Regions from separate parts of the Paenibacillus sp. FSL K6-2859 genome, predicted to be linked through region 4. Evidence: predicted binding sites of a transcription regulator. Region 4 holds the regulator's gene; each other region holds the start of a gene.
What was found. The regulator Rex, encoded in region 4, represses fermentation and respiration genes when NADH is low (regulators of the CRP and FNR family bind a similar motif). The targets are predictions, from matches to a motif close to TTGTGAAATATTTCACAA.
Positions count from the first base shown of each region.

Region 1 (5,980 bases), 4.2 Mb from region 4:
TGGTGAAGCTGACTATTTTACCGCAGTCAAACGTGACATTGATTTCGCTTGGATCTTCTACGCTTGGACCGGTATTGAAGCCGAACTGCGTGGAGAGCCTCTGGATATGCTGTACTTGAAGGATTATGCGCCTCAGCTCGATTATTACACCCCTGTGCTGACCACGAGCGAGAAGCAGATTTCTGAGAATCCAGATTTGGTGAAGGCTTTCCTGAAAGCCACATCGAAGGGTTATCAATATGCGATTGATCACCCAGAAGAGGCTGCCGCTACATTATCCAAAGCTGTGCCTGACCTTGATGCCGAGCTTGTCCTAGCCAGCCAAAAATGGCTTAGCCCGAAATATAAAGACGACGCCCCCCGCTGGGGAGAGCAAAAAACCGAGGTCTGGCAGAATTACGGCGACTGGATGTATGATTTGAAGCTGCTGGACAAACCGCTGGATGCAGCTAGTGCATTCACGAATGATTTTTTACCGGCGGAGTAGACCGGACTTCCCAAGTTCGTTCAAGATTCGATGTCGAATCCGCTTCCTGAATTACTTCGTTATCAAAGTTGGCTTTTTGAACTTACCTATACAAATTGAGAGGATTGATTATTGTGGCTAACACATTGCTCAGCATTCAAGTAATTCCTAAGACTCCAAACAATGAGGATTCCATCCCATACGTCGATAAAGCAATTGAAGTTATTCAAAAATCCGGCGTTAAACATCAGGTGAACCCGCTGGAAACCACGATGGAAGGTGAACTTAGCGAGCTGCTTGAGGTTGTTCGTCAAATGCAGGAGGCGCTGATCGAAGCTGGTAGTCCAAGCGTGATCTCACAGATCAAAATTGCTCATAACCCTAACGGAATCAGCATGGATAAATTGACGGAGAAATATCGGCCGTGAGATCGACCTGGAAGCTAATATGGCCGCCCCTTGTGGCGGTCGTCTTCTTTTTAACCGTATGGCAGTTATCTGTTTCTCTATTCCATATCGAATCCTGGATTCTGCCGAGTCCTGCTGATATTGCCCGCGAATCCACCAGTAATGCCTCAGGTCTCTGGGCTCATACGATGGCTACGCTCCGACTCACATTAATCGGTTTTCCTATTGGTACAGGTGTAGGCTTGATCGTCGCTCTACTTTTGCATCTTTTGCCTTGGGCTAGACGCGCTTTTTATCCACTGATTATTCTGAGTCAAAATGTTCCCTCTATCGCACTCGGACCACTGCTTATCATCTGGTTTGGCTTTGGTCTTTTGCCCAAAATCGTACTGATTACACTGGTATGCTTCTTCCCGGTAGCTGTCGCTGCAATGGGCGGCTTGTCTCAAAGTGATCAGGTCATGATGAATTATATGAAAATGGCGGGCGCAAGCAAGTGGCAAATCTTCACCAAGCTGGAGCTTCCGTCTTCTATACCGGCACTATTTTCCGGTGTGAAAATATCAGCTACCTATGCGGTTATGGGAGCCGTGGTCGCTGAATGGATTGGCGCGGATAAAGGGATTGGCTACTATATGCTCCTGCAAAAATCGGCTTACCGTACGGATCGGATGTTTGTCGCTATTGTTATTATTGTGCTCCTTAGTCTTGTACTTTTTGCGATTATCGCCTTGCTCGAAAAATGGTTAGTTCGCTGGAAACCGCGCCGTAACTCATAGAAAGGAAGATGCCTGTATGTCTCAAGCGACGCAAATAGGGCAAAGAACAACTGAAATCATAAGCTCTCCTGAAGCTCATACTGCACCACCTGCTCTAGAAGTAAGCGGCATCTCCAAGTCCTTCACCCATCGCCGCCGCGAGACGAACGTGCTGAACAACGTCTCTCTTAAGGTAGAGCAGCAAGAGTTCGTTTCGATCGTCGGTCCTTCCGGCTGCGGAAAAAGCACCTTATTCCATATGATCGGCGGACTAGTGAAGCCTGATGCAGGAACGATCCGCATGAACGGCAAGGTCGTTACAGGTCAACGTGGTGAAATCAGTTATATGCCGCAGCAGCCCGCGCTTTTCCCTTGGCGTACGATTGAGGATAATGTGCTGCTCGCCGGGGAAATCAAAGGTGCTCTGCAGGATGGAGCTCGTGAAGAAGCGCGCCAGTGGCTCGAAAAGGTTGGCTTGAGCGGGTTTGAACAGGCTTACCCGCATATGCTGTCTGGGGGGATGCAGCAGCGTGCGGCTTTTCTCAGAGCATTGCTAGCTCCGCAGGAGTTGATGCTGCTCGATGAGCCTTTCAGCGCATTGGATGCCCTAACTCGCAGTGAAATGCAGCGTTGGCTGCTCGAACTGTGGGAGGAGAATCGCCGCTCTGTGCTGTTCATCACCCACAACATCGAAGAAGCGTTGCTGCTCTCGAATCGTATTTATGTATTCTCGGGCCGCCCCGGCTCCATCCTACATACTGTTGACGTGCCATTTCCACGGCCACGCCGCGATGAGATTACGGATTCCCCGGAATTCCTTAAGCTCAAACGCCAGCTGTCACAGTGGATGCGCGAAGAACAGGCTAAGAGCGGGAAGTAGCTTTTTGAATAGAGGTCACTCTACTCACTTTAAACAAGAGATTAAACAAAGAACCGCCCGGGCTTCAATTAGCCCAAGCGGTTCTTTTGTTTTAATCAGAATAGCAGTTAAATCTTATTGTGCTTGTACAAACTCAGCAGATTTAATCCCTGCTTGACGGCCGAAAATAATGATTTCTGCTACAGAGTTACCGCCGATCCGGTTTTGACCGTGCAATCCACCTGTAACTTCACCAGCCGCATACAGGCCAGGAATAGCAGCGCCGTCTTTATTTAATACCTCTGTATTCGTATTGATCTTCACGCCGCCCATGGTGTAGTGAATCCCTGGGGCGATCTTAATAGCGTAGTAAGGACCAACGGACAAATCATTGTCCATCCCGGTTGTTCTGCCGAATTCAGCATCGTTCTTGTTCTTTACTGCGCTGTTCCAAGTATCAAGTGTCGCTTTTAGCTTATCGGCTGGAACACCGATTTCTTTCGCCAATGCTTCGATGGTATCCGCTTGGATTACGAAGCCCATTTTGTCATATTGTTCAATTGCTTTTACGCGTGATTTAACGCCGGAATCAAAGACAAGCGTTGCCGCTTTTTCAGGAAGTGCATTGATCGCTTCGGTAACTTTATCACGTGTAGTCAATTCGTTTACAAACCGTGTGCCTTCGCTGTTCACGAGGATAGATCCTTCACCGCGAACGGCTTCCCCGATCAGATAAGATTTATCTTGTTGAACTGTTGGGTGAACTTGAATTTGATCCATATCGACAGTAGTTCCGCCAAGTGCCTCGATCATCTTGATGCCGTCGCCTGTACTACCGATTTGGTTAGTCGTAACGTATCCTTCCAGATCAGGTCTAACTTTTGATATCATATCCATGTTGGATCCAAAACCACCTGTTGTTACAACAACTGCCTTCGCTGTAATGGTTTTTTCATCAGCTTGATTAAAGAGTACTTTGACGCCGTTGGCCTTACCGTCTTTTTGAGTAATTTCTTTAACATCAGCGTTCACAAACAGTGGAATTTCTTTTTCTTGTACGTTTCTAACCAATCCTTTGACAAGGTATTGGCCTACCGCAGATCCATCTTCTGGACGGTGGGTGCGTTTTTCGCTCATGCCGCCTGTGATTGTAATATTGTTCAGCTTGATTCCGATCGAATCCAACCAATCGATCGCACTTGCGGAATTGTCAACGAAGAAACGAAGCATCTCTTTATCATTCGTGTCATGACCGCCTTTTAGCGTCTCTTCATAAAACTTATCATTGCTATCTTCAATGCTTTGCTCTTTTTGAAATTTCGTTTGGGAAGCGTTCATCCCTGAGGAGGATTTACTTGTATTCCCACCTGCAACCGGCATTTTTTCTAAAATAACCGGATTCAAGCCCTTAGCCTTAGCTTCCAGTGCAGCAGACATTCCCGCACCACCAGCACCGACAATAACGATATCATAATTATCTTTTAATTGATCCAGTGGTGTGTAACTAGCTTCTGATGCACCTGATACGGCTTCAGCTTTATCATTTTTGGCCGTCTCATTTACCTTACTTTTGTTCTCATTGCCATTACTATTACCTGCGCTGTTGCTATTACTGTTACCGCAGCCTGCGATTACGAGCATGACAGAGAGAATGAGAATGAGAGCAGTACTTGTTGTCTTCTTCATCTTTATAACGCCCATTTGTGAATGTTTTCACATTTATGATAACGCAAGGATGCTGTTTTGTGAAGGTTTTTTAGTAATTAGTTATACTTACTGTTACATTTTCATGAATATTTTCATTTAAATTTTCATAAAAATTCTTGCTTTCTATATCCGCAACTTACTACTCAAAAAAAGCCACCCTTTTCAGGGCGGCCATCTGCCTTATTTTCTAGTCACTTATGGTATATAAGCAATAACTTCAATTTCTACGAGCCCATCCTTAGGCAGACGTGCTACTTCAACTGCGCTGCGAGCAGGATATGGCTGAGCAAAAAACCTTCCATAAATCTCATTTACCTTAAGAAAATCATTCATATCCTTTAGGAAAACGGTCGTCTTTATTACCTGGTCCATGCTTGTACGCGCCGCTTCCAGTATGGCTTTGACATTCAGCAACGACTGTTCCGTCTGTTCCTCAACCGTAGCAGGAAAAGTCCCACTAACCGGGTCTAGTCCGAGTTGTCCTGAAGTATATAGGACGTTCCCAAGCTTTACAGCTTGAGAATAAGGTCCAATTGCACCTGGTGCATCCGTTGTTATTACAGTTTCTTTATGCATATTTTTCATTTTAAAAGACTCCTTTATCCAACTTGTTCATTAGTTTTACCGTCATATTCCTTTAGCATTTCTGCCTGTTGCTCTGGCGTTAACTTCGCGATACCAAATCCCGTGAAGCCCCATATCGTCGCAAAGATTATTCCTGTCCAACAGAGAACAGCCCAAGGTAAATAGTCTAACGTTGCAACACCCAGCGTTCCCGCCATATAAGCACCTGCAGCTGTCCAAGGCAGAATAGGCTCGGTAATCGCCGCTGAATCCTCGATCGTACGTCCCAAATTCTTCGGATGCAAGCCCCGACGGATATATGCTTCACGCAGCATTTCACCTGGCATTAAGATGGATACCTGACCATTACTTGTAACCCCGATCATCGTAAGACCTGTAACAATGGTTGCTACGATCATTGAACCTGTGGAATGGACGAACTTCAAAAGCTTATTAACAATCAATTCCAAGGATTTCGTCAGAGATATGGTTCCAGCAAACGTGATTGCACAGAAGCAAATGAGAAGTGTACCCATCATGGAGTTCATTCCGCCACGATTTAGGAGACGGGGTACATCTTCAATAATGTTAGCAGAATCAAATCCAGCTACGTGAACCATAGAAATATTAAATCCATTAACAACAGAAGATACGACCTCATTCAACGTAAATCCCTGAAATACAAGTGCGTTGGCCATAGCGAACATGGAAGAGATCAGCATGACTGGGATGGTCGGCTTCTTCGTAATAGAACCATACAAGATGATTAGTACAGGTACTAATAGCAGCAGATTAAAGTCGTAAATGGTATCTAATGTTCCCATGATCGTTCCAACCTTTTCTGGAACAATAGCACCGGCAGCATCTGTGTTTAGGCCTGTGATAATAAAGACAACGCTTGCAACGATAAACGAAGGAAGTGTGGTATATAGTAAATGTCCAATATGCTCATAAAGATTGACACCTGTTGCTAACGCAGCAATATTCGTTGTATCTGAAAGCGGTGACAATTTATCACCAAAATAAGCACCTGCAACAACAGCACCAGCTACGGCTGCTAGGTTCGCATCCATACCCGCGCCAACACCCATAAAGGCGACCCCGATCGTTCCCGCTGACCCCCAAGACGTGCCCGTACAAAGTGAAACGGCAGCTGTCGCAATAAATGCGGTGATAAGCAGAAATTGTGGATTAATGATATTCAATCCATAATAAATCA
Region 1 is NZ_JBBOYU010000001.1:485,638-491,617, reverse strand. Features, by position in the region: gene MHB64_RS02185 (ABC transporter substrate-binding protein) at 1-487, shown strand, start outside; gene MHB64_RS02180 (thiamine-binding protein) at 601-894, shown strand; gene MHB64_RS02175 (ABC transporter permease) at 891-1,652, shown strand; gene MHB64_RS02170 (ABC transporter ATP-binding protein) at 1,669-2,511, shown strand; gene MHB64_RS02165 (flavocytochrome c) at 2,626-4,176, opposite strand; gene MHB64_RS02160 (RidA family protein) at 4,393-4,782, opposite strand; gene nhaC (Na+/H+ antiporter NhaC) at 4,797-5,980, opposite strand, start outside.
Region 1: the regulator Rex is predicted to act here: its motif matches at 4,192-4,209, upstream of MHB64_RS02165 (flavocytochrome c).

Region 2 (5,980 bases), 3.9 Mb from region 4:
CGGAGAACGATAAAAGAGCAGCGAGTTAGACGAGCGTAGCCCCTAGGCTCCACCATAAATAAACCGCCCTGTTCGCAATGTTGCGGACAGGGCGGTTTATTATGTCATAGAGGGCAGCTTGAAAGTTAGCAGTCAACCTGCACTCTACAAACTATCTTGCACGTTTTTAAGGCTAACTTATTAATAGAGCAGTTACACAAAAATAAGATTACTCTGCTACAACTTGTTTGCCTGCAATCCGGCCGAAGGTGAAGATATCAGCGATGGCATTACCGCCGAGACGGTTTGCACCATGAATGACCCCTGTTACTTCACCTGCAGCGAACAGCCCAGGGATGACTTCGCCTTTTTCATTCAATACGCGAGTCTTCTCGTCGATCACCAATCCGCCCATTGTATGGTGAACGGATGGTACAGCTTTTTCGATGTAGTAAGGGCCTTTTTCAAGAGATTTCAATCCACCGCGATGTTTGAAATCAAGGTCTTTACCTGTTTTCGCAAAATCATTTACTTTATTAATTGTTTCTTTCAAAGTGTTCACGTCAATTTTGAAGAAATCAGCCGCCTCTTCAATCGTATCGGCTTTAAAGAGCAAGCCTTGTTTAACGAGTTGATCGTATTCGTCTTGATGAACTTCGATCGTTTTACCGATATCCTCAATGCCTTGATTCCATAATTGATACGTATATCCGCCCGTTTGGGCAAGAATTGCTTTAGAAATAACGTCACGACGTTCTAATTCCTCAACGAAGCGCTTGCCTTCTTGGTTAATCAGGATCGCACCATCGAAGCGGGAGTCTGCAACCAGGGAAATAACACCTGTCTCAGGATTACAGATTGGATACGTTTGAATATTCTCCATGTTTGTCAGTTTGGCGCCAATCGTTTCTGCCATAACGATACCGTCACCTGTAGATCCTGGTGTATCGGTAGACATATATTTTTCATCCATTTTAGGGTTATACTTTTTACGCATCTCTACATTGGATCCAAAACCACCGGTAGCGATGATGACGCCTTTGTTCGCATGGAAGGTGATCTTGTCGCCAGTACCCGAAGTCGCAGTTACACCGGTTACTTTGCCGCTTTCGTCCTTCAGCAAGGTTTCGGCTTTCATATTCGTTTTGATCGTGATTTGGTCAGCGTCTGTTTTGGCTTTTAACTTGGTAATCAATTCAGAACCTGTATGACCTACAGGAATCAACGCACGTTTTCTGGAATGGCCTCCAAATTGGAACAGATGATCAGGTAAGAACTCTACCTTGATATCATCGCGCAGCCATTCGGCAGATGCTAGTGCATTGTCGGCAAGAATACGAACCATCTTAGGATCCCCGAGGTTGTCTCCGCCTTTCATCGTATCATCATAGAACAAGTCAGCCGTGTCATCAGTGATGCCAAGAGCACGTTCAACCCAGTTGTCCGGCGCATTCATCTCACCACCGGAGATCAATGTGTTGCCGCCAACAGCTGGCATTTTCTCGAGCAGAACTACATTAGCTCCAGCGCTGTTCGCTTCGATAGCCGCACTAAAGCCAGCACCTCCGGCACCGATGACGACAACATCATAGGTTTGGTCTACTTCTTCTTTGTCTTTGCTTTTACTGACTGCAGCGCCAGCGACAAGAGTAAGTCCAGACTTCGTAATTGCATCTTGAATGGCTTCGAGATATCCTTTGCTTGTAGCCGTAGATCCGCTAATGGCATCAACTTTTGCGCTGTTAGTTGTCATGACATCTTGCTTGAGCTGCGTATAAACAGGCTCTGCAAGTACTTCATTTTCCTTATGCTCTGTTACTTTAATGTCAGTGATCTTGTTATCTAATAAGGAAACTTGTACTTTAATATCGCCATGTTTACCTTGCCCAACTCCTTCAAAGACTTGAACTCCGTTTGCATCTGCAGCGGGTGCTGCCTCTTTACCGCCGCAGGCAGCAAGCATGAACATAAGACTGAGGACTAGTAGAATAGATAACAGCTTTTTCGTGTGAGTTCGCATAATATCTCCTTCATTCTGTTGTGAATTGGTTACATACACTAGGGAGAGGAAGATTTGCTAGGCAAATCCTTTATCTCTAGCCTAGACATGAATGTTATTTCATGTGAAAATATGCACAAGACCTATTATAGATTTAGTACAGCATTATGTATTTGCACAGATTAGCGTTTTTTTGTCTTTTTCGGGCATGTAAGAAACGGATATTGTGAAGGGCTATGATTACAATGAAAACAATTCACTTAAAAATTACGTTAATCGCAGGAGGCTGCTTCTTGCTGCTGTTCGTTGCACTGCTTGTAACAATATATTTTGAGATGAACCATACGGTTGTCCCTTTGAATAAGAACTTAACGCAGCAAGTGGTTACTGCACGCAGTGACCAGATCGATTATTGGTTTAATCAGCGCATCGGTGAGATAGACATGCTTGCTTCTCTAGCTTCGGACCATCATTGGACACGGGATGAATTGCTGCAAGAGATCAATAAGTTCGAGGCGAAAAAGCAAGTAGAGTACGAATCCATACGCGTGGTGGATATTCACGGAAATTCCTGGTCAGCAAGGGACAAGCCTTTTTCGATACTAAACCGACCCTACTATCGAAAACTACTGCTAAATTCAGATTCCAATTATGTGGTGAGCAATCCGATCGTATCCAAAGCGAATGCAGCTGAAATCGTCGTCATTCTCTATCGTGTGAATCCATCGGTGAATGATGAGGTAGCTTATATTGCCGCAGCCGTCTCCGTCAAGAAGATGAAGGAGATTGCTCAAGATGTAATGCTATATGACCAGTCAGGCCAGCTTATCATCGATTGCAGAGAGCTGGGTGAAGGAGATGGAGCGGAGGATGCAGCAGATAAGAAGAACATGAGTGTATTTGAGGCTCCAATTCAAAATGTGGAAGGCTGGAAGCTCGTACTCGAAGTGCCGAATTCAAGTCTATCGCTAGCGGTGATCAAAACCCAGCGGACTGCATTGCTGGTAGGCGTTCTTATCGGTAGTGCGTTTATCGTCTTTCTGATGCTGCTTGCTTCATCCATTATTCGTCCCATTCAGTCGCTTCGCCAGGTAATGGAAAATGTGCAGAACGGGAACCAAACCATACGGGCAGATGTTACGCGCTCGGATGAGATCGGCGATCTTGGGCGAAGCTTCAATGACATGCTTGTTCAATTATACGCTGTGGAGCAGGACCGAAAGGAGATGGAACTCAGACTGATTCATGAGCAGATCAAGCCTCACTTTTTATACAACACAGTGGATACGATCCAGTGGATGGCAACGGAACATGGAGCAGACAATGTGGTGGAGATGGTGGAAGCGCTTAGCGCATATTTCCGATTAGGGCTTGGCACAGGCAGTCCCTACATTCTGCTTGATCAGGAGTTGTACCATGTCGAGAGTTATCTTCATATTCAAGGCGTGCGATATGAGGAGATTCTGGACTACGAGCTTCGATATGATGAAAAGCTTGCTCAGTGCCAAGTCGTTCGCTTCATGCTGCAGCCGTTGGTGGAAAATGCGATTTATCACGGGATTAAGCCACTTGGGGATCAAAAGTGCAAAATTTCGATTTCAGCATATAAACAGGTCGATTATTTGGTCATTAAGGTTAAAAATAATGGGGTTATGATTCCTGAAGAGAGGCTTGATCAGATGAATCAAGCCCTTCTTGATGATAAATATGATCGTTCTGCCATAGGCTTTGGACTATACAGTGTAAACCATCGCATTCGACTAGCTTACGGGGTGCCATATGGTCTTGCAGTAAAGAGCGAAGATGGCATTACCGTTATGGTCATTCGAATACCTTTGGAAGGGGAGGGGAATGAAGATGTGGAAGATTGTCATCGTCGATGATGAAACGATCATTCGCAAAGGCTTGCGACAATACATTGAGGAGAGTTCGTATCTTTTTGAAGTTGCAGGAGAAGCGAAAAGTGCAAACGAAGCATTGAAAATGGTGGAGGAAGCCCCACCACATGTATGTCTTGTGGACATCAACATGCCGAATATGAATGGACTCGATCTGATAAATATATTGCGCGAACGCTGCCCGTCGGTTCTAATTGTCATCATCAGCGGCTACGATAACTTTGAATATGCGCGTCAAGCCGTGCAACTGCAAGCATTCGATTATGTGTTGAAACCTGTGCCGAAGAGTGATCTGAACAAGCTGCTTCATCGGATGGATGAGCATCTTCAGGCAAAATATCCTTTACATTCACATGAAAGCAGGGTGGATAAGGAGCGTGAGCTTCCCGGGTATACAGGGGATGGAACAGTGCTTATCCAAAAAGTGACCGAGTATATTGACAGTCATTATCAGGATCCGGAGCTGTCTATTACTCGAGTAGCAGCGCTATTTCATATCAACCAAACCTATCTTAGCAAGCGTATGAAGCAAGAAATCGGTGCTTCATTCCTTGACTATGTCACCGAGCTTCGGATATCGAAGGCGAAGGAGATTCTGGATGACGTAATGCCGAATATCAAAATCGGGGATCTGGCCGTGAAGGTAGGGTATAAGAGCCAGTACTATTTTAGTCGTGTGTTCAAAAATAGAGTCGGCTCAAGCCCCTTAGAGTACAAGAAGCATCCGTTCGGTTATGGATAGGGCATCAATTTAGTAGGACGCCGCAGCAATTAGGCACCACCATATATAAACACGACGCAACCTCGAGGGGTTGCGTTTTTTATTTGCGGATTGCTTAGAGGACATTGATAGAAAATAGGTAGGACCTAAGGAGGTGAGCGCTATCTTTATACCTATAAAAACGCGACGTGAAGGCCTTCATGTCAACAAGTGTATACCCAATGTCATTAATTATCTATTTGAAAGAAAGGCCACTTTTCATAATGTTACTTTAAGGACATTGACATATGTTATAAGCTTCTATGACGTGTCGGAATCTCGGAAGGGAGGAAGGAGCATCGAGGTAAGTTGAAATGGAAGCATACCATTTAGGAGATTGATGTTTCTTGACTCAAGAATCAGAAGGGAGTTCGTACGATATGAAGAGGAGTAGAAAATGGGTAGCTCTCGTCATGGTCGCGATCATGATCGTAACGGTGATGCCGATTGCGCAAGCAGAAGAGGCGCTGCCGCCTACACAGACAGAGGAACAGACACCAGCGAACCCGCCGGGCGAGGTGACGAATCCATCAGACCTGCCGGGAGCGGGTACGGAGGGTGTTATTGCGTCAGTGTATGGGGCGGTTTATCACAATCTTGCAGCGGGCTTATCTTATGAGTGGTCGCAAGAGCCGGAAGCTTCTTATCCGGATGAAGGCAACACACTTACGGATGGTATATATGGGGCAAGCGATAGATCCGACGCAGCATGGGTTGGACATCATTTGAGTAAGACACGCGAAGTTGTGTTTGATTTGGGGGCGAAGAAATCCATCGCGGGTATTAAAGCCAATTTCCTCGAAGATTGGCCAACGAACAATGTACTCGTGCCACTCACGGTATCGATGTACGTCTCCGATGACAAGGTGAACTGGGGACTGCTCAAAGACAATGCCACGCAGAAGCTGTGGAATGACGGCAAATACACGGAGACCTATGTGTGGGATGGCAGCAAGGACGGCATTAAAGCGATCGGCCCAGATGCGAAGATCGCGTATGCTCGCTATGTGAAAGTGACATTCACCATGCATACGCGTGCAATGACCTTCGTGGATGAGATTGAAATCCTCGGTGAAGACGGCAAAGTTGCCGGAGCCGTAGCTGTTCCAACGCAAACGCCGAAATTCTTGGCGGCAGGCGAAGCGACAGCGGGTATCGAGCATCTTGGACTTTTGTATAACGGGCAATATGCGAATGACCTAGGCATCTGGACGAAAGAACGGATCATTCCGAACATTAGTTATGTCGATAAGGACGGCAAAATTAAGGATCGACTCTTCGACGGCGTCCTGTATCTTGGCATTAACTCTCCAAATCCAGGTCGTGATTTCGGCGGGCGGGCTT
Region 2 is NZ_JBBOYU010000001.1:779,966-785,945, forward strand. Features, by position in the region: gene MHB64_RS03450 (flavocytochrome c) at 209-1,999, opposite strand; gene MHB64_RS03455 (sensor histidine kinase) at 2,215-3,861, shown strand; gene MHB64_RS03460 (response regulator transcription factor) at 3,836-4,618, shown strand; gene MHB64_RS03465 (DUF4855 domain-containing protein) at 5,017-5,980, shown strand, end outside.
Region 2: the regulator Rex is predicted to act here: its motif matches at 2,101-2,118, upstream of MHB64_RS03450 (flavocytochrome c).

Region 3 (5,980 bases), 160 kb from region 4:
AACATGGGGAGGTGTGCAGGAGGCTTTAGGTGCAGCTGACCGCGTATTCGCTATACTTGATGCACCTGATGAAGGAGCTACTCATCCTTTGCCAGAATCCAGCTCATCAACATTTGCTTCTGTAGAGGTGGCTGCATTACATATAGAGGATGTCCACTACAACTATTCGGGGACAACGGATAATGAAGCCTCCCTATTTACAGGGCTAAATATTCATGTACAACATGGAGAAACTATCGCGGTTGTCGGGCCCAGCGGGTCAGGGAAGACGACGCTCGTTCGATTATGTAATGGACTTTATGAGCCTACTGCAGGAAGCATCACAGTTTATGGAAAGTCTGTACATGATCAGCTTGAAGAAGCACGAGCAATGATTACCTATGTTCCCCAAACCCCATATTTGTTCTCAGGAACTATACGAGATAATATCGCCTTCAGTTCTAGTACAGCTAGCGAAGAGGGGATTCGAGAAGCCGCTCGGCTCGCAGGTGCAGAAGAGTTTATTACGAAGATGCAGGATGGTTATGACACTATCCTAGGTGAACATGGATCGACTTTATCTGGTGGACAAAGACAACGCATAGCGATTGCCAGGGCTTTTCTTCGGGATGCTCCACTCCTACTTCTAGATGAAGCAACTTCCGCACTCGATAACGAATCTGAGCGAATGATTCAGCAATCTCTTGATTTATTAATGAAGAATCGAACCACATTAGTTATTGCACACAGACTATCCACCATACGTGAAGCGTCTAGAATTATCGTGTTAAATGAGGGTTCGATTGTTGAGGAAGGTACACATGAGTCTTTATTAGAAATGAATGGGCTATACTCACAATTATATAACATTCAATTTAAATCATCAGAAGCAGAAGACATTAGTGCACCTGAGTTGCTTCAATTACACGCCAATCTTTGATCTCAGTTCAATGCATACATCATAATTCATACGTTATTTTAATTAAGGTGTATGCGTTGGAATCGAGTATAAATTATCCTCTTCTTTTAATTGCTTCATGACAAGCTTAATAAATGACTGGATATAGCTTTCTTGAAGCTCTTTCTTTCTGTGGCTCATCCATATCGAATGCTTAGAGACTACATTTTCCACTTCGACCTTGGCTAACATACCCTGATCAAGATAAGGCTTTGCTAACAACGCCGATACAAAACTAATCCCATAACCGGCAATCACGGCTTGAATAACCTCATTTACTCCATTAAATTGCAGTTCGATCTTCGGTTGTTGTACCTTTCTTTCTTCACATAATTGTACAATTCTCTCTCTGGCTGCACTACCTTCCTCCCTCATAATAAATGCCTCAGCCATCACTTCCTCAAAACTAACCTCCTGCTTGGCTAAAGAATGATTTGAAGAAACTACGAACACATACTCGTCCTTGTACAACTCCCGATGTTCGAACACCCCTGTATGATGAGAAGGAAACGCCATATCACTATAAATCGCCACGTCCGCTTCAAAGTTATTTAATTGTTCCATGACTTCATGAGAATTAGCAGTAGAGATCTGAATTTTAACCTCCGGAAAAGATTGCTTGAATAATGATGCCCACCGGGGGATGAGTATACTTGTGGCCAGATAATTACCTGCAATCCGAATATGGCCTGCAGGAAATTTATGATAATCCTCAATTATCTGCTGTACCTGTTCACCCATCACAAATAACTTTTCAAGTGGTTCGATCAGTTTTTCCCCAATCGGTGTTAACACCATTCTCTTTCCTATGACCTCTAATAATACGATATTATTCTCCCGTTCAAATTTGCGGATCTGCGCTGATATAGCGGGTTGACTTATGTGCAAACGTTCGGAGGCTTTGGTCACACTCCCTGTTATCGCAACATAATAAAACAATTTTAATACATGATAGTTCATCCTGATTTCTTCCTAACTATATAAAATAAAATCATATTTAACGGATGTTCGGCCTTCTTACTATAACTATACATTATGGATATTAACTATTATATATTGTTTATTTATAATTATTTATCTTATACTTACAACTATTCAAAAGGGAGGTTTCGTTAATGAAAAAGACAGTATTATTTCTAACCCGGCACGGGCAGACTGAATGGAATTTGCAGAAAAGAATGCAAGGACATCAAAATTCAGCGTTAACAACCTTGGGTGAACAGCAAGCGGAATGGTTGAGAGAACGTTTGGAAGGTGAGAATTTAGGAGCCATTTATTCTAGTATTAGTCCAAGAGCATTGCATACTGCGCAGATTTTACGAGGAAATCGGAGTTTACCGATTCAACAGCAAGCTTCTTTAATGGAAATTAACATGGGCATTTGGGAAGGAATGAACACAGATCAGATTGAACAAGAATATCCTTTACAGTACACCCATTTTTTCACCAGACCTGATCTTTTTATTCCACTAGCCCCAGGGGAGACCTATAGTCAGCTTGAACAAAGAGTAACGCCGACTATTGAGCGTATCATTAACGATAATGAAGGACATGAGGTACTTATTGTCACGCATCGGATGACCCTGAAAGTCATTATGGCTCATTTTCTCAATAAATCACTGCAGGAATTAGGGGAACTACCGGATATTCTCTCTACAGCATTGTGTAAAGTAACCTTAACTGACAACAATACAACCATCGATCTGTACGGCGATACTTCACATTATCAATGAAGCCTTCTCAAAAATAAAAAAGGAAACTCCAATTTAAATGAGGTTCCCTTTTTAGAATTCAATTTTAAATTTCCACACTTTTGATTGTAAAGCTGCGGACCTTCATCCATTTTCCTGAAATAAACTCGTCAATTGTTTTCTTCTTCGGTCTAACACAAAAACGATGCTTGCTCCCTTTATCAAAACCAACCGCTTCAAAAATCAGGCCGTCACCTATTTGCTCCTTAAAGAACACTTGCTTAAGTCCCAATCTATTTAACATTTCAAGCTTTACACTTTCGATATATGTGCGTGAATACTCCTTAGACATATGTGTTCCTCCTAGTAGTGGTAGTAATATTATAAGTTCAATATTAAGAAAATCAACTAAAGTTCATATAAACGAAAAGAAAAAAGCCAACCCATAGTTTATGGATTGGCTTCTACTGTATAAGTTAATTACGAAATTATTTAACTTCTGTTGTTCCAGTCACTTTTCCATCAATCTTTGCAGATGCTTTCAGATCCTCACTTGTGAAGTAAAGATTACCATCAATCGTTGCGGTTTCAGGTAGAGTAAAACCTTTCGCTTCTACATAAACATCGCCTTTAATCGTTCCGCCTTCAACTTTCAAATTCTCACTTTGTACTGTAAACTTTGGTACGGTTAGTGTATAAGTAGCAGTGATCTTGTGATCAGCATCTTGCGAATAAAGGGCAATCTTACGGTAGATGTCGCCATCAGCCGCGCCTTTATCATGGAATTCTCCAGCTACAACAACCTCTTCTGGAATCGTTACATCATTTAGAATCGCAACAATCCAGTTTCCATCTTTGCTAACAGCCTTAGTAAATGCATCTGCTTGATTGACAATCGATGCTGTAGTGACAGCATCTGTCTGCTCAGCAGCCGGAGCCGTAGTTGCCGCCGAATTGGTTGCTTTATCCTCATTTGCTCCACAACCTGCCAATACTGCTACCGAAACCCCAGCCACTAAAATCATTTTAAATAGTCTCATTTTCGTTTCCCCCTAATTTTGATTATAAATTAATTATATATTAAAATTCTTAATAATTAAGTGAATGATTTCACAAATTTGTGTCAGTATCTAAAGCGGTTTCACAACTCTCCCGCTTCCCGTTTAAAATTCGTTCCCATGAGTCACACCTCTTCTCGCTGACTGATTTAGGTTCTTAAATCTATTTACCCAAATTATAAAAATGAACACATAAATCATTTTCTTCTTGGTATAAAGTCACTCGTTGACTCTTCTCAAGTTTTAGTGATAATATTTGGAAATAAATATCTCAGCAAGGGAGAAGTTTACTGGTGAAAAAGACTACAATGAAGGACATCGCGCTACGAGCAAATGTCTCCGTTGCAACTGTGAGCTATGTTCTGAACCGCGTCAATAACCAAACCATTCCTGAGAAAACCCGCAATCAAATTCTGTTACTGGCTGAAGAGCTTCATTACATTCCAAACCTAGCAGCTCGTTCGCTAGCTAATAAAAAAACGGGATTAATAGGAATACTTATCAATAAGTCTGCTTATATGCCCCCTTGGAAACTCTATGCCCAGTTCACATTTATCCGTACTTTGGAACAGCGTTTAACGGATGCCGGATATCATACGATGTTATACTCTCTTGGTACCGACCATCCTTCACTGGATATCATCGTCGAAAGAAAACTCGAAGCCGTCTTTCTGATTGATGTCCGCGAGGAATCCTTCTATTCGATTTCCAAGCATTTTGTAGAAGGGATTCCCTTAATTTTGATCGGCAGCATGATTGAAGATAAGCTGTTTAAGCAAGTTCTTTACAATTATCGTTCAGCTCTACAAAAGATAATGCCGGAGGATCTTTCACAGGTTTGTTTAATTATGGAGAGCTTCAATAACACCCTGCTCACTCACTTTATCCAAGACAGTCTTCCTTTACCTGAGAAAGCAATATTCAAAGTTCAAAATATGGAGGAATTGAATACAATTTTATCGGAGGGGATTTACAAAGAGGCCATAGTTATTAATGAGTTTATCGGAAGTTGTGTTGAAAAATCCGGGGTATTCACACGTCTTTCTGTTCTATGTACCTGTAATTGCCCAGAAATGCTTGGAGAAGACGTTCAGAAATTCATATTCACTGGGGATAAATCAGCCACTGCCTTTGAACTAATGCAGGAGTTATTACATCGTCCTGACTACTCCAAACAAGAGAATAATCGTTATTTTGTTGATTAATTTTTTTTCGATATTCACTTAAGCGTTTAAGTTGAGAGGAGAGTTACCATGACAGATCCTGTATTAGGAAAACATGCATCCACCACTGCTCAATCCTATCCAACTCTTTGGGGAAACCGGAGATTTATGCTGCTACTCAGCTCGTATTCCATTTCCTTGTTTGGAAATACCTTTCACAGCATTGCTTTAAGTTTATGGGTACTTCAGACCACCGGAAGCGCTAAAATGATTGCCATTATTACGATAATCAATTTATTGCTCAGTTCTTTCCTCGGATCGATAGGAGGCACACTCGCAGATCGGATCAATCGCAGAACCATTATGTTAATCACTGATTTGATAAGCTGCGGTCTAGCAGTTACGCTTGCTTTAGCCATTTCCATGTCTTCTACATCATTCATTATCGTGGCCATATTAACGGGACTTACGACAGTCTCAGCATTATTCCAATCCCCTGCGTATCAAGCTTCAATTACCACTGTAGTTGGAAAAGAACATGTACAAAAAGCAGTCGGGATTCTGAACCTGTCAGAGAATGTCTTTCGGACGATTGGGTATTCCGCTGGAGGTATTTTTGTAGCGAGTTTTGGAGCGGCAGATGCCATATTATTTGATGGAGCTACATTTTTCGTTTCCTTTCTACTAGTTCTTACTGTCCGCTCCCTTCCACTCCCAAACCGAGTGAATACCGGACCTAAAGAAGAAAGAAAATTTACACAGGATCTTGCGGATGGCGTTCGTTATATTTGGAGATACCCCTTCGCCCGGGCAATAATCATCATGCTCCCCACACTTACTTTGTTCTTTATGCCTTCACTGATGCTAACGCAAGTTATGGCCGTCAAAGTATGGAATTCTAGTCCCTTTCAGTTTGGACTCATGGAAGCCTGCATTCCTCTAGGTTATATGATTGGTTCCAGCATGATCTTGTTTCTCGGCTCCAAATTAAAGAATCGCGGCTTCTTTATCATGACTGGACTGCTGTGTCTGGGTCCCCTGTACCTCCTATTATCGTTCGTCACTACTGCTACCTTAGCCATTCCCATCATTCTTCTAATTGGCTTTATGTTCTCATTCTGTACATTGCTG
Region 3 is NZ_JBBOYU010000001.1:4,552,803-4,558,782, forward strand. Features, by position in the region: gene MHB64_RS20355 (ABC transporter ATP-binding protein) at 1-919, shown strand, start outside; gene MHB64_RS20360 (LysR family transcriptional regulator) at 962-1,897, opposite strand; gene MHB64_RS20365 (histidine phosphatase family protein) at 2,053-2,670, shown strand; gene MHB64_RS20370 (hypothetical protein) at 2,735-2,980, opposite strand; gene MHB64_RS20375 (polymer-forming cytoskeletal protein) at 3,117-3,668, opposite strand; gene MHB64_RS20380 (LacI family DNA-binding transcriptional regulator) at 3,980-4,891, shown strand; gene MHB64_RS20385 (MFS transporter) at 4,940-5,980, shown strand, end outside.
Region 3: the regulator Rex is predicted to act here: its motif matches at 3,727-3,744, upstream of MHB64_RS20375 (polymer-forming cytoskeletal protein).

Region 4 (5,980 bases):
GTAAATTATTACGTTTACGGTTTATTATTCCGCATTTTCATTCAAGCGATGCATCCCCTGAACCAGTGGTGTGCATCGCCTTTTTTCGCAACTTCTGTTATGCTGATTAAGAGTCTCAATTGAAAGGGAATAGAATTATAATGAAATTTGCCGTGCTTGATTTTGAAACAACGGGAACCCAATCCGTGGGTGAAATCATCCAGGTTGGCCTTGCAATTATAGAAGAAGACCGGTCCATCTCCCGGGTATATGGTTCCTACGTCAAGCCCGGAACGCCGATACCTCCTTTTATAACTGGTCTAACGGGGATTACCGACGATGATGTAAAGGATGCACCTGAGCTGGATGAGATGATGATGGAGCTTGTTCCACTCTTGGATGATGTTGTGCTTGTAGGGCATAATGTCGCATTCGATTTCCATTTTTTGCAAAATGCTTTAGACCGATGTGGGTATTTACCATTTCAAGGACGGATTTTAGATACGATTGATTTTCTGAAAATCTGCTTTCCTTCCCTCACATCCTATCAACTAGGATCAGTTAGTGCACATTTTGGTGTGACGCATGAGCGTCCGCATCAGGCAGACAGTGATGCACTCGCAACTGCTCTTGTATTGCTGAAATGTCTGGAGGAGCTCTACGATTTGCCTCTGCTGACGATCCAGAGACTCTGTGAGCTGTTTACGGAAGAGGATAGTGATCTTGGTTGGTATTTCGATGGTCTGCTGCGTGAACGGGAAGCGGAGACGCTTCAGCCCGAAGGTGATCTGACTTTTTATCGTCAATTAGCGCTTGCTGTAGGAGACTGGAACGAATTAGCTCCACCTCGAGACGAGCATGCTGAGAATCCGCTACAGAATTTATCTTTTACAGATTATATGGATGAAGTAACGAAACGACTTAAAGAAACTTTGCCGCAGTATGAAAGCCGAGAAGCTCAGGATATTATGATCAATGAGGTGATGACGGCACTTGCCGAAGACAAACATCTATTGATCGAAGCAGGGACAGGAACCGGCAAATCACTTGGTTATTTGTTGCCTGCCATATACCAAAGCGTTCGCACGAATGAAAAAGTTATGGTCAGCACTCATACTATTAATCTGCAGGATCAATTGCGTGAGCGGGATATTCCTTTATTAACACAGGTAGTTCCATTTCCATTTAAAGCTTCAATTTTTAAGGGCAGAGGGCATTATTTGTGTCTTCGTAAGTTCGAACATAAAATTAATAAAAAAGACTTTGTCAGTCCGAGGGAAGATGCGCTTACTGCGGCTCAGATGATCGTTTGGCTGACGCAAAGCGAATCAGGAGATGACGAAGAGCTCAACTTAAGCGGTCGTGGAGGAGATTTCTGGGAGACGGTGGCTAGCGATACCGATTCTTGTCTGGGGCGCTCCTGTCCTTGGTTCCGTAAGTGTTATTACCATCGGGCAAAGCATGAAGCTGGTATTGCAGACGTAGTCATTACGAACCACTCTAAGCTTTTCGCAGATGTTAAGGCTGGGCACCAGCTACTTCCGGCTTATGAACATCTTGTAATTGATGAGGCCCATCATCTGGAGGACGTGGCTGGCAAGCATTTAGGCATGCATATGAAGCATTTCACGGTGGCACATACACTATCGCGTCTTTATAAGGATAGTCGAAATGGCCAACTTCCTACGCTTCGCCAAATGCTTCAGTCATCAGGCAGTGAGGAAGCTTCTGAATGGAGCGGAGTGATCGATAGAATCTATCCGGACCTGCTTACCATAAAAGAAACCTGGGATCTGCTTAGTGATAAACTATTCAGCCTCTTGCCGGAACGCAGCGATGCAGCAGCGGGAGAAGCTGGCCAGTTAGTCATGCGGCTACTTCCTACCCGTAAACCGAAAGATTGGGATGAATTGGTTGCTTTAGAGAATACTATGAATCTGACATTAAGCGAAATTATCCGTAAAGGTGATAAAATGCTTAATGAAATGCGAGATCAAGAAGGTCAATCTTCCTCAGATAGTCTAGTTACCGATATTAGCGGCTTATTTAAGGATTTAGCTTCAATACGTGAGCAAGTACGGTTTTTTATGGGATTAAACGATGAGAATGTAGTATATTGGCTGGAGGCGAATGGAAATTATCGCAGTAAATCGCTACAGCTGTATGCCGTTCCTGTTGATGTCAGTACTCAGCTTAAGGAGCTGTTTTTCGACAAAAAGAAAAGTATCGTGCTAACTTCGGCGACACTCTCTGTTGATAAATCGTTCCAGTTTATGATTGATAATCTCGGACTTAATGAAGCTGCGGAAGAGGGGCGTCTGATGACATCACTCCTGCCTTCTCCTTTTAAGTATCGGGAGCAGGCGCTGTTAGTTATTCCACGGGATTTCCCTAGTGTGAAGGGCAGTGTGGGCGATGCCCGATTTGTTGATACACTCGTACAATCACTAGCAGAAGCAGCGACTACAACACGCGGGCGGATGCTTGTCCTGTTTACTTCTTACAAGATGCTACGCCAGGTTTACGATCCTTTGAAAGAGGCTCTAGCCTCACAAGAGATCACGGTGCTGGGTCAAGGCGTGGAGGGGGGCAGCCGTAGCAAGCTGATCCGCCGTTTTCAGGACAGTGCAGCCTCTGTACTGTTAGGAACAAGCAGTTTTTGGGAGGGTGTTGATATTCCGGGTGAAGCATTAACATGCTTGGCCATCGTGAGGCTCCCGTTTCAACCGCCAAACCATCCCCTAGCGGAAGCGAAGTCTGAGTTATTACAAGCCCAGAAAAAGAATCCGTTCATGAAGTTGTCTGTTCCTCAGGCGGTTATTCGCTTTAAGCAAGGATTTGGAAGGCTGGTGCGGACAGCGCAAGATCGGGGTATTGTTATTGTGTATGACACCAGGGTGATCGAATCTCACTATGGGAAATATTTCCTCTATTCGTTGCCTGGCCCAAAAATGGAGCATATGCTTACGGATCAAATGGTTCCTCGTATAGCGGAGTGGTTGGAAGACGGAGGCGTTTCTTAAAAAGAACGTCATCGATCATATTAATCACTCTACAATGAAGGGCGGTATAAGAATACCGCTCTTCATTGAGACGAGGTACACGAATTAGTATAAGGTTAGTAAAGAATATTACTTACATTAGGAGGTAAATTATGAAATCGGAAAAAATATCAGAAGCCGTTGTTCGCAGACTTCCTGTGTACTTACGTTTCCTAAATGATCTACAGAAACGTGAAATATTAACCGTTTCCTCTCAAGAGCTAGGACAGAAACTTGATTTGAATCCCGCTCAAATTCGCAAAGATTTAGCTTATTTTGGAGATTTCGGCAGAAAAGGTATCGGGTATGACGTAACTTATCTTATTGAGAAAATCCGTCATATTCTGAAGCTGGATCAACAACTGAATGTGGCTTTAGTGGGTGCCGGTAACCTTGGACATGCATTATCTAATTATAATGCTTATTTGAAAGATACTATGAAGATTACCGCTATATTTGATTCCTATGCGCCTAAGGTAGGGCGGAAAATCAACTCACTTACCGTTCAACCGATGGAGGAGCTTGGTCAGACGGTTCGTGAGCAAGGTATTCGAATTGGGATAATTACAGTACCTGATTCAGAAGCGCAGAATGTAGCGGATATTCTCATTGAGTCTGGCATTGAGGCGATTTTAAATTTTGCACCAGTGATTCTAAAAACACCATCGAATATCCGGGTTCATGCTGCTGATTTTACAACAGATTTGCAAAGCCTTGCTTATTATTTGAAGGATGGAAAGGAAGAAAGCAGAAATGAAGAGCAATAAAACGATTATCAAGGGCGGGCGTTTTCTTACTCCGGGAACGGATGAGCCGGTTCTTAGTGGATATATGACTATTGAAGATGATTTGATCACTTACATAGGAAAAGAAGAGCCTTTAATAGAAGACGATGTGCAAGTTGTTGATGGCAGTCGTCTGTTGTTTATGCCAGGTCTGGTAAACACGCATGGCCATGCCGCAATGTCATTGCTTCGTGGTTATGGAGATGACTTAGCGCTTCAGGTGTGGCTTCAGGAGAAGATGTGGCCGATGGAAGAGAAGTTCACCGGAGAAGATGTATACTGGGGAACCTCCTTGTCTGTACTTGAAATGCTGAAAGGTGGCACTACAACCTTCCTGGATATGTATGATCATATGGACCGAGTAGCGGAGGTCGTCGAATTATCAGGTATTCGTTCCGTATTAATGAGAGGCGTAATCGGTCTATGTCCAGAAGAAGTACAAAATCAGAAGCTTGCGGAAGCGGTTTCTTTTGCGCGTAACTGGCATGGTAAGGCTGAAGGTAGAATTACGACAATGATCTCGCCACATGCCCCATATACATGCCCACCAGACTTCTTTGTTAAGTTTGTGCAGGCGGCTCATGATTTGAATTTACCGATGCATACCCATATGTCCGAAACGAAACGCGAAGTGGAGCAGAATGTGGTGGATTACGGACTGCGGCCAGTAGCGCATTTAGAGAAGCTTGGAATGTTCACACGTCCGTCTATAATCGCTCATGGTGTTCATTTGAATGATGAAGAGATCGAGATACTGGCTCGTCATGATGTAGGTGTATCCCATAACCCTGGAAGCAATCTTAAGCTGGCTAGTGGAGTTGCTCGAGTTACGGATCTTCTAAAGGCCGGAGTGAAGGTGTCACTGGGTACAGATGGAGCGGCAAGTAATAATAATTTGGATATGTTTGAAGAAATGCGTCTTGCAGCACTCATCCATAAAGGTGTAAGTGGTGATCCTACGGCTGTTCCGGCTCCGGAAGCTCTACGTATGGCTACGGAGTATGGCGCGAAGTCTATCTTTTTAAATGATGTGGGTAGACTCGCTGTAGGTATGAAAGCTGACTTTATTGCTATTGATATAGACCAGCCGCATTTGCTCCCACACACAGATCTGTTGTCTCACGCTGTTTATTCTGCCAGTGCCAAGGATGTTGAGCATGTATGGGTGAATGGTAAACAGGTTGTTAAACATGGACAATGTGTAACGCTAGATGAGGAAGCCATCCGTCGTAAGGCGCAAGAAGCCTTTGATGGACTGCTAAAACGATAGTCTAAATCATAACAAATAACTGAAAGGCTGTGACTTTCTGCAATTGCAAAGTTACAGCCTTTTGTGTTTCTGATCATTAGATCATTGAACGAGATATGAAACTTTGGATAAACACACGGGTGTGTTATATAATCAAAAAAGATATATTACTAGAAAGGGAGCTGTACCTTGAAGAAAAGGAAAAAATGGATCCTCCTGGGGTCAGTTCTGATTCTGCTCCTTCTGTTCGGACTCATCCAGTTCTATGCTTATATTATGAAAGATCAATGGAACGAGCGAGATATCGCTAAGGATGTCGCCAAAACCAGCGCGGGTCTAACAGAGGTAACTAAAGCACAGAAATCCGTGTGGGATGAAAATGCAGTCTACTGGGTCTTAACAGGGAAGAATGAATCCGGGACTGAGTTGATGGTTTGGGTACGCTTTACTGTAGATGGGAAGTTTGCCGAAGGCGCCGACGCAGTATTCGCCGAGGAACTAAGTAAAGGGACCTCTGAAGAAAAAATGCGTAGTCTTATAAAAGCCGATCTCCCGGATATTAGCATTGAACGGTTGTTACCGGGGGTGTATAACGGAGAGTATGCTTGGCAGCTTTTTTATAAACAAAGCGGTCGGTATTATTATCAATTTTATCGGTTCTCAGATGGGGCTCGAATGGGTGAAGGATACAGTTTACCTAGCCGCTAAGTTAAACAAAATTACTTTAGGAGAAACAAGCGGACTATTTATGGTTCGCTTGTTTTTATATAACATATTAGATTGATACACTAAAAGTATACGTAATGTGATATACTATAAGAGTAGTTTTTTTATATTGTCGTCAAAGCCGCATACGAAAATAGGCCTGTTCATTAGAGATAAAGGCCTGTTTTTGTCGAAATAAATCAATATTTTTGATGAAATGG
Region 4 is NZ_JBBOYU010000001.1:4,711,566-4,717,545, reverse strand. Features, by position in the region: gene MHB64_RS21085 (tetratricopeptide repeat protein) at 1-4, shown strand, start outside; gene dinG (ATP-dependent DNA helicase DinG) at 141-3,002, shown strand; gene MHB64_RS21075 (redox-sensing transcriptional repressor Rex) at 3,134-3,787, shown strand; gene MHB64_RS21070 (amidohydrolase) at 3,774-5,075, shown strand; gene MHB64_RS21065 (cell wall elongation regulator TseB-like domain-containing protein) at 5,244-5,762, shown strand.